3 regions of the Streptosporangium sp. NPDC006930 genome follow, and region 2 is predicted to be linked to each of the others. Evidence: predicted binding sites of a transcription regulator. Region 2 holds the regulator's gene; each other region holds the start of a gene.

The links. Region 2 encodes HrcA, which represses chaperone genes, less so after heat shock. Its sites were predicted from a motif close to TTGGCACTCTCNNNNNGAGAGTGCCAA; they were not measured.
Region 1: the regulator HrcA is predicted to act here: its motif matches at 1,488-1,514, upstream of ABZ664_RS03315 (DNA starvation/stationary phase protection protein).
Region 3: the regulator HrcA is predicted to act here: its motif matches at 2,006-2,032, upstream of groES (co-chaperone GroES).

Annotation. Positions count from the first base shown of each region.
Region 1 covers NZ_JBEYID010000001.1:707,633-710,905, forward strand. Annotated here, with positions in the region: gene ABZ664_RS03305 (VIT domain-containing protein) at 1-750, opposite strand, end outside; gene ABZ664_RS03310 (MerR family transcriptional regulator) at 747-1,478, opposite strand; gene ABZ664_RS03315 (DNA starvation/stationary phase protection protein) at 1,601-2,068, shown strand; gene ABZ664_RS03320 (hypothetical protein) at 2,361-3,273, opposite strand, start outside.
Region 2 covers NZ_JBEYID010000001.1:228,414-231,686, reverse strand. Annotated here, with positions in the region: gene dnaJ (molecular chaperone DnaJ) at 1-855, opposite strand, end outside; gene hrcA (heat-inducible transcriptional repressor HrcA) at 870-1,883, opposite strand; gene ABZ664_RS00970 (hypothetical protein) at 2,066-2,875, shown strand; gene ABZ664_RS00965 (DUF3097 domain-containing protein) at 2,933-3,273, shown strand, end outside.
Region 3 covers NZ_JBEYID010000002.1:285,689-288,961, forward strand. Annotated here, with positions in the region: gene groL (chaperonin GroEL) at 1-1,514, opposite strand, end outside; gene groES (co-chaperone GroES) at 1,605-1,916, opposite strand; gene ABZ664_RS04550 (class I SAM-dependent methyltransferase) at 2,161-3,273, shown strand, end outside.

The DNA.
Region 1 (3,273 bases), 480 kb from region 2:
GTCGCGATCCAGCCGCTCACCCGGCTGGAGGCGGATCACACCGCCCTCCTGAAGGACCACGTGCAGGCTGGAGCGGACCTCGCGCAGTTCCAGTCCTGCGGGGTCGACGGAGACGGCGAGCGAGAGGCGGACCGGGTTGGGGAAGCCGGGCAGCAGCACCGGCGGGGTGATCCGGGAGGCGTCGGGGACCGCGTCGGTGTCCGGTGCCCACCCGTCGCCCGCCCGCTCGTCGTCCAGCGGGGTGCCGGGGATGTAGCGGGGGGCGACGACCAGCGGGAAGCGGAAGGTGGCCGCGCCGTCCTCGTACGGGAGCGGCTGGTTCAGCGTGAGGTGCACGGTGACCCGCTCGCCCGGCACGATGTTGCCGACCCTCATGGTGAAGACGTCCGGCCGGTCCTCCTCGGCGATCGCGGCTCTCTTGCCCTGGGAGATCGCCTGGTCGTAGTCGGCCCTGGCCTGGCCGCGCTCCTTGAGCACGCCTTCGATGACCCGGCCGTCGGCCTCCATCCTGAAGGCGGTCACGGCGGCCCGGTCGGGCAGCGGGAAGACGTACGTCGCCTCAAGCGCCACGTCGTGCGGGTTGCGGAAACCCTGGACCACCTCGACCCCGGCACTCAGGCCGGACACGGCGGCGGTCACGTCCACGCTCTCCAGCGGCAGGTTGCCGAGCTCGGTGGCGAGCGCCCCCAGCCCGGTGTCGGGGACGGGGTGGCACTCCTCCGGCGGCAGCGTTGTGATCGAGGTAATCATGAGTGAGTTCCTTCCGGAGGTGTGAGGCCGCGTTCGCGGAGGAGTGACAGGAGCCCTTCCGAGGCGGCGGCGATCTCGGCGAGGTCGTCGGGGGTGGGGGCGTTCGCACCCGTGTCGAGCAGGAGCGTCACGCCGTTCGCCAGCTTTACGCCGTGGACGGCCACGGCCTTCGGGGCGGGTGGCGAGGACGGCGCGGGCCGGGGCTCGGCAGCGACGGCAGCGGTGGGCGGTGGCGGCTGTGCGGTGTGTGCGGCGGCCGGTCGGGGCGGTGGTGCGGGCACCTCCGGTTTCACCGGTTTCACCGGCTCCGGTGACTTCGGTGGCGTCGGTGGCTCTGCGGGGGAGGGCGGTCCGGCCCAGAAGCGCGGGCGTGCCGGCTGGGGGGAGCCTGTGCTTGCCGGAGGGGGTGCGGGTTGCGGTGGGTGGTCGGGGAGGCGGGCGATCGACTCCAGGGTCTGGTCGGTGGCTCCGGCCAGCTCGGCCTGGATCTCGGCGATGGTGCGGCCGTCGGACTGGCGTCGCTTCACGGCGACGATCTGGAGCAGGTGGCGCCTGCCGTACATGGCGACGCGACCTCGGCGGGCCGCCGGGGGGTCGAGGAGGCCGATCGTCGAATACCAGCGGATGAGGCGTTCGTTGGGCATGTCCCTCACCCGCCCGTTGAGCTGGGCGGTGGGGGTCAGCGCCGCGGATGCCCGCTCAGCCAGTTCACCGATGGTCCATTCCATGCCTCGATAGTGACACTGTAATCATGACAGTGTCAACATTTCGGCCTGCGTAGGGGGCAGATAGGTGGGTACGGACATTTAGCAGCAAAGAGGAAACTAGGTTCGAAACAGGGGGAAACTCTATGTCTGCGATCACCAGTCCACTCAACGCGGAAGACAAGAAGGTCGTCGGCAACGTGCTCCAGGGCGCGCTCGTCGACCTGCTCGACCTGTCACTCCTGACCAAGCAGGCGCACTGGAACGTGATCGGCCACAACTTCCGGTCGCTGCACCTGCAGCTCGACAAGATCGTCTCGTCGGCGAGGAAGCACGCGGACACCGTCGCGGAGCGCGCGGTGGCCCTCGGGTGCAACCCCGACGGCCGGGCCTCCACGCTCGCGAAGACCAGCGAGGTGCCGCAACTGGAGACCGGCTACATCCACGACGGCAAGGTCGTGGCGGCGATGACGGACATCCTCGGGTCCATCGTCCGCCGGATGCGCGAGCGCATCGCGGCCACCGAGAAGCCCGACCTGGTCACCCAGGACATCCTCATCGAGATCACCCAGGATCTGGAGAAGCACCACTGGATGATCGAGGCCCAGCGCTAGATCGTCTCACCAAGGTGCCCCGGCCCGCCGGCCGGGGCACCTTCGGTGTTCTCCGGAGTCCTTCTTTCGGCGGCGACGTCATCGGGACCGGCACCAGGCCCTTCCGCCGGGTCCAGACCCAGACGCCGCCTCGGTGTCAGGGGCATGGCGCTCCTCGCCTGCGGGTGGTGGGACCGGCTTCCGGGGAGATTGGAACCGGATTCGGAGGTAGGCCCAAGCCGGGTGACGAGGACACCGGAGAACGTGAAAGCCCGTGGTCCGCGTAGGGGGGCTACGGGCGGGACGATGTCGATCAGATGCAGTTCACCGGATACGCGGCCTGCTTGGTCGGCTTGTTGTGGTTCAGCACCTCGATGGCGACCGTTCCGCTGGTCTTCGAACTCCGGGTCCAGTGAGCGGACTGGAGGCCGAGGAATCCGCTGGATCCGACCTTGAGCGTGTGGGTGTCATCCGGCTTCCCGTCGATGACCCAGCGGTAGCTGATCTCCGTGTCCGGAGCCGCATGGAGGTCCGCCCACGCGGTCGGGTACGGCGCGGCGTCGCAGTCGCCGTGGTAGGCCACCGAGGTCAGCCCGCCGATGCGGACCGTGCCCGGTGTCGGGTCCTTCGGCACACAGGTCCAGGAGTAGGTCTGCTGGGTGAACGGCTTGTTGTGGTTGAGCACCTCAAGTCGTACGGTGCCGTTTCCGCTGCTCTGCGTGGACTTGTTCCAGAAATCGCCGATCGTCTGGACGACGCCGGGCTTGAGCACCCGGCTCCTGACCGGCCCCGGCTGGCCGTCGGCCACCAGGCGGTACCTGACCTCGGTCTCCCGGTCCGTCGTGAACAGCCCGTCCACACGCATGCTGAAGGAACGGTCACAGTCGCCCGCGTAGAGCGGCACGAGCACGTAGCGGAAGGTCACATTGGCGTTGTTGGGCCCCTCGTCGCAGGTGAAGGTGTACGGGCGCTCGTCAGGCTGGGAGGGGCCGCCCTCGACCATGAGGCCGACCTTGTGCGGGCCGCCCCCTGCGGCACCGAGGGTCCAGGAGGCGGAGACGTCCTGGGAGCGGGCCTGGGCGGAGGCGGGGAAGTCCAGCACCTGCTTCTGCCAGGCGGCGCCGTCCACGAGCCACCAGTACGTGACCTGCTGCGCGGCTCCGGCGGGGAGCGTGACCCGCCCGGTGGCCCGGTACGCGACAGGCTCCACGCAGGTGCCCGCGTAG
Region 2 (3,273 bases):
CAGGATGGTGCCGAGCGCGGCCGCGGTCATCGGGATCTGCACGGTGCAGTGCAGGTCGTCGCCGCGCCTCTCGAAGATCTCGTGGGGACGCTCGACGATCTCCAGGAACAGGTCTCCGGGCGGACCCCCGCCCGGGCCGATCTCGCCTTCGCCGGCGAGCTGGATGTGGGTGCCGTCCTCGACGCCGGCCGGGATGCGGACCTTGATGGTCCGCCGGGTGCGGACCCGGCCGTCACCCGAGCACTCCTGGCAGGGGTTGCGGATGATCGATCCGAAGCCGCCGCACTGGGGGCAGGGGCGGGAGGTCATGACCTGGCCGAGGAAGGACCGGGTGACCTGGGACACCTCTCCCCGGCCATGACACATGTCACAGGTGTCGGGGTGGGTGCCGGCCGCGGCCCCTGAGCCCGTGCAGACCTCACAGACCACGGCGGTGTCGACGACCAGCTCGCGGGTGGTGCCGAAGCCCGACTCGCGCAGGTCGAGCTCGACCCTGATGGTCGCGTTGCGCCCGCGGCGGGCACGGGAGCGGGGGCCTCGGCCACCGCCTCCACCGGCCGCGCCGAAGAAGGCGTCCATGATGTCGCTGAACGGGAAGCCGGCGCCGAAGCCTCCGGCGCCCGCACCGCCGCCCGCGGCGAACGGGTCGGCACCCATGTCGTACATCTGCCGCTTGCCGGAGTCGGACAGGACCTCGTAGGCCTGCGTGATCTCCTTGAAGCGCTCCTGAGTCTCAGGATCGGGGTTGACGTCGGGATGCAACTCGCGTGCCAGGCGGCGGTACGCCTTCTTGATCTCTTCCGCACTGGCGTCACGGCGCACCCCGAGGGTGCCGTAGTAGTCGCTCTTAGCCACTTTTCGTTGACCTCTTATGATGCAGCCAGAATCTGGCTGACGTAGCGTGCCACCGCGCGCACCGCGCCCATCGTGACCGGGTAGTCCATTCGCGTCGGGCCCAGCACACCGAGCCGGGCGAGTTGCTTGTCCCCGGAACCGTATCCAGCGGCGACGATGGATGTGCCCTGGAGTCCGGTGTAGGGGTTCTCCGAGCCGATCCGCACGGTCAGCGCGGAAAGGTCCGAGGTCTCACCGAGCAGTCGCATGAGCACGACCTGCTCTTCCAGGGCCTCCAGCACGTCGCGGAGCCCGACGGTGAAGTCGGCTCCCGCGAGGTTGGCGGCCCCGGCAAAAACGATCTTCTCATCATGCCTGTCCACCAGGGACTCAAGCAGTACGGACAGGATAGTGGCCGCGAGCGGCCGATCCTCCGCGGGCAACCGTTCCGGCAGATCGGCGACCCTGTCGGGAACGCTGGTGAGCCCGCATCCGTCGAGGGAGGCGTTGAGCATCGCGCGCAGGTGTGCCACGCGCTGCTCGTCGATGACGTCGGGCACCTCGATCACGCGCTGCTCGACCCTGCCGGTGTTGGTGATCAGCACGAACATCAGCCGGCGCTCGCTCAGCGGCACCAGCTCGACGTGCCTGACCGTCGAGTGGGTCAGCGTCGGATACTGCACCACGGCGACCTGCCGGGTGAGCTGGGCCAGCAGCCGCACCGTCCGCATGACGACGTCGTCGATGTCCACGGCGCCCGCGAGGAAACTCTCGATGGCCTTGCGTTCCGCGCTCGACAGGGGTTTCACCTGCGAGAGCCTGTCGACGAAGAGCCGGTAGCCCTTGTCGGTGGGCACCCGGCCGGCGCTGGTGTGGGGTTGGGCGATGTAGCCCTGCTCCTCCAGCATCGCCATGTCGTTACGGATCGTCGCCGGGGACACCCCCAGGTTGTGCCGGTCCGCGAGAGCCTTCGACCCCACCGGTTCGTTGGTGGACACGTAGTCCTCGACGATGGCGCGGAGCACGGCGAGCTTGCGGTCGTCGACCAACGTGGTCACCTCCCTGCCTGCGTTCAGAGGGAAACACGAGGCTTGGCACTCTGTGTTCCCGAGTGCCAAGTGTACGGCCCCCGCACGGAAGGCGCGATAAGCGAAAGCGGTGAATGATGACGGCAAGCCTTTGTCAAGTCAACTGCTATCGCGATCCAAGCAGTACCCACCACAATTTGCACATGTCCAACGATTTCGGTTCTTATCCGGGCGACGCCTCCCGCGGCCCCGGTCACGGCGGCCCTCAGCAGCCGTATGGCCAGCAGTACGGCCAGCAGCAGCCCGGCCAGCAGTACGGCCAGCAGCCGTCCGGCCAGCAGTACGGCCAGCAGTACGGCCAGCAGCCCCCCTCGTACGGTTACGCGCCTCCCGGTTACGGCGCCCCGCAGGGACCACCGCCCAGCGGAAAGATCAAGCCTGGTATCGGGTGGATCGTCGGAGTCTGGCTGCTCGCCCTGGTCAGCATCATCGTCGGCATCGGCGGCTTCGCCGGTGGCATCCTCGGCGCGGTCACCGACGCGGCCCCGACGCGGACGTTCGCCCCCGGCGAGACCGCGACGGTCGCGCTCGACCCGGCGGACAAGCCGGCGATCTACGTCGCCACCGGCGGGCCCACCAAGTTCGAGTGCACGCTCACCGGCGGTACGAGCACGCCTCGCCTGCAGAAGCCGGACGTCCAGCAGACCGTCGCGGGATCCGACGGCGTCACCTGGGAGATGGGCCTGCGGGTCGGCGTGGACCAGGCGGGCGACTACCAGGTCCAGTGCTCCGCCGACCCCGCCGACGGCACGACCTTCGGCGTGGGCAGGGAGTTGTCCGCCGACTCGCTGGTGGGCGGGGTGGCCGCCCTGTTCTTGATCCCCGGCATCGGGATCCTGCTCGCCATCGTCGTGACGATCGTCGTGCTGGTGAAGCGGAGCGGTGCCCGCAAGCGCCAGGCCGCCGCATCGTCGATGGGACAGTGGGGACAGCCGGGACCCTACGGCAGGTGACCCCGGTGTTTGCTAGCGTCCCACCTGATCCCCGGCGAGAGAGGGTGGCGGTCGGTGATGTACGAGCGTGACGTTCTGGCGGGAGACTGGCGGCGCCCGCGCAGGGGGACGATCCCCCAGGTGCCCGCGGAGCCCGACCTGGTCGTCGAGGACGCCGACGGCGGCTTCTGCGGCGCCGTGGTGGCCTGCGACAAAGAGTCCGTCACCCTGGAGGACCGCTTCGGGCGGCGGCGGGTCTTCCCGCTGGAGCCGGCGGCCTTCCTTCTGGAGGGCAAGGTCGTGACGCTCGTACGGCCCGCCGCCGCGCCGCGCGGCCCGAGGCGGAGCGCGTCGGGTTCCATCGCGGTCGAGGGCCTGCGGGCCCAGGTCGCGAAGGAGAGCCGGATCTACGTGGAGGG
Region 3 (3,273 bases), on a different contig from region 2:
GCGGCGTTCTGGACGGCCGAGCGGGTGACCTTGACCGGGTCGATGACGCCCTGGGCGATCAGGTCGCCGTACTCGCCGGTGGCGGCGTTGAAGCCCTGGCCGACGGACAGCTCGGTGACCTTCGCCGTCACGACGTAGCCCTCAAGGCCGGCGTTCTCCGCGATCCAGCGGGCCGGCTCGACGAGAGCCTTGCGGACGATGGAGACACCGGTCGCCTCGTCACCGGTCAGGCCCAGGTCGTCGAGGACCTTGGAGACGTGGATGAGCGCGGAGCCACCGCCGGAGACGATGCCCTCCTCGATCGCCGCACGCGTCGCCGAGATGGCGTCCTCCAGGCGGTGCTTCTTCTCCTTCAGCTCCACCTCGGTGGCCGCGCCGACCTTGAGCACGCAGACGCCGCCGGAGAGCTTGGCGAGGCGCTCCTGGAGCTTCTCGCGGTCCCAGTCGGAGTCAGACTGCTCGATGGCGAGCTTGATCTCCTTGACGCGGTCGGCGATCGCCGCGGCCTCACCGGCACCGTCGACGACGGTGGTGGAGTCCTTGGTGATGACGACGCGCCGGGCGGTGCCCAGCACCTCCAGGCCGACGTGCTCCAGCTTGAGGCCGATCTCCTCGCTGACGACCTGACCACCGGTGAGGATGGCGATGTCCTGCAGCATGGCCTTGCGGCGGTCGCCGAAGCCCGGCGCCTTGACGGCGACGGAGGTGAAGGTGCCACGGATCTTGTTCGTGACGAGAACCGCGAGGGCCTCGCCCTCGACGTCCTCGGCGATGACCAGCAGGGCCTTCTTCGTCTGCGCGATCTTCTCGAGCAGCGGCAGGAAGTCCGCGACAGAGGCGATCTTGCCCTGGGTGATCAGGATGTAGGGGTCCTCCAGGATCGCCTCCATGCGCTCCTGGTCGGTCACCATGTAGGGCGACAGGTAACCCTTGTCGAACTGGAGACCCTCGGTGAACTCGAGCTCCAGGCCCATGCTGTTGGACTCTTCGACGGTGATGACACCGTCCTTGCCCACCTTGTCGAACGCCTCGGCGATCAGCTCACCGATCTTGGCGTCCTGCGCGGAGATCGTCGCCACATTCGCGATCTCCTTCTTGTCCTCGACCGGGCGGGCCGACTCGATCAGCCGGTCGCTCACGGTCCTGGCCGCGATGTCGATGCCGCGCTTGAGGGAGAGCGGCTGCGCTCCGGCGGCCACGTTGCGCAGACCCTCGCGGACCATGGCCTGGGCCAGGACCGTCGCGGTGGTGGTGCCGTCACCGGCGACGTCGTTGGTCTTGGTCGCCACTTCCTTGGCCAGCTGGGCGCCCAGGTTCTCGTACGGCGTCTCCAGCTCGACCTCGCGGGCGATGGTGACACCGTCGTTGGTGATGGTGGGCGCACCGAACTTCTTGTCGATGACGACGTTGCGGCCGCGCGGGCCCAGCGTCACCTTGACCGCGTCCGCGAGAGCGTTCACGCCGCGCTCGAGAGCTCGGCGCGCGTCCTCCTCGAACGACAGGGTCTTCGGCATGACAATCCTCTCTATAAGTACGTCGGCGCATCAAAGCCCCGGGCGCTCATGCGACCCGGGGCTCGATACGTCATCTTTGTGAAGCGAGAACTACTTCTCGATGATGGCGAGCACGTCACGGGCGGAGAGCACGAGATACTCCTCGCCGTTGTACTTCACCTCGGTGCCGCCGTACTTGCTGTAGAGGACCACGTCGCCCTCCTTGACGTCGAGCGGAATCCGCTTCTCGCCCTCGTCGTCCCAGTTGCCGGGACCCACCGCGAGGACCTTGCCCTCCTGCGGCTTCTCCTTGGCGGTGTCCGGGATGACCAGACCGGAAGCGGTGGTCTGCTCGGCCTCAAGCGGCTGGACCACAATGCGGTCGCCGAGCGGCTTAACGGGAACCTTGGTGGCGGTCGTCACGTCGGACCTCCCCTTCAGATATGAATGATCTAGAAGAGGCGACCAGCGGTCTGCCGTCGCGGGTGTCAGACCTGCCTCGTCGCATGTATTTGGCACTCTCACCGGGAGAGTGCCAATACGGAACAGTATGCAAGGTGGCCTTGACAGTCAACACGAAGCACCCCTTCTCCGCTTCACGCGAACGTCAAACCAGGTGGAAGCCCTTCGGCGAAGCCCTACGGTCAAGGCGGTAGCGTCGGCTGATGTGAATCTCGACGCATTCCGGGAACTCCTCACCCAGCGCGGCCAGGAGGCCCTGGGCGCCGCGGCCGAGACCGCCGCCGACGACCCGATGACGGCGGTGACGAGGTTAAGGAAGATCTACGACGCGGACCTGACCTCCGCGGCGCTCACCCAGGCGACGCTCAGGCTGCGCGCGCGGGAGAAGTTCGGCGCCGACGCCGATCTCATGTACTTCACCCGGACCGGCCTGGAGCAGGCCACCCGCCGCGAGGTCGCCGACCACAGGGCGCGGCGCCTCCCCGCCGGCTCGCGGGTCGCCGACGTCTGCTGCGGCATCGGCGGCGACCTCCTCGCCCTGGCCAGGGCCGGGTGCTCCGTCGAGGCCGTCGACGCCGACCCGCTCACCGCCGCGATCGCCCAGGCCAACGCCGATGCCCTGGGCTTCGGCGACCGGGTCTCGGTCCGCGCCGCCGACGCCTCCACCCTGGACCCGGCCGCCTTCGACGTCCTGTTCGCCGACCCCGCGCGCCGCGGCGCGCGGGGTCGGACCTTCGACCCGATGGGGTACTCACCGCCCTGGCCCGCCGTGCTGGAGATGGTGGCCGGAGCCGAGGCGGCCTGCCTGAAGGTCGCCCCCGGGATCCCGTACGAGTTCGTCCCCGAGGGCGCGGAGGCCGAGTGGGTCTCGTACAGGGGCGACGTCAAGGAGGCCGTGATCTGGTGCGGTGCGCTGGCGGGCGAGACGGCGCGCAGGGCCACGATCCTGCCGTCGGGGGCCACGATGACACCCGACCCCGCCCTCGGTGATCCCGCCACCGGCCCCGCCGGGCGCTACATCTACGAGCCCGACGGCGCGGCGATCCGCGCCCACCTGGTCGCGGAGATCGCCGCGTCGGTCGGCGGGCATCTGCTCGACCCGCAGATCGCCTACATCACCGGTGACACCGCGACGCCGACGCCGTGGGCGTCGCGGTACGAGGTCCACGAGACGCTGCCGTTCTCGCTCAAGCGGCTGCGGGCGGCTCTCCGCGAGCGCGGCGCCGGCAATGTGACGATCAAGAAGCGTGGCTCCGCGGTGGACGTCGACCGCCTCAGGAAAGACCTCCGACTTTCCGGCGGGGAATCCGCGGTGGTC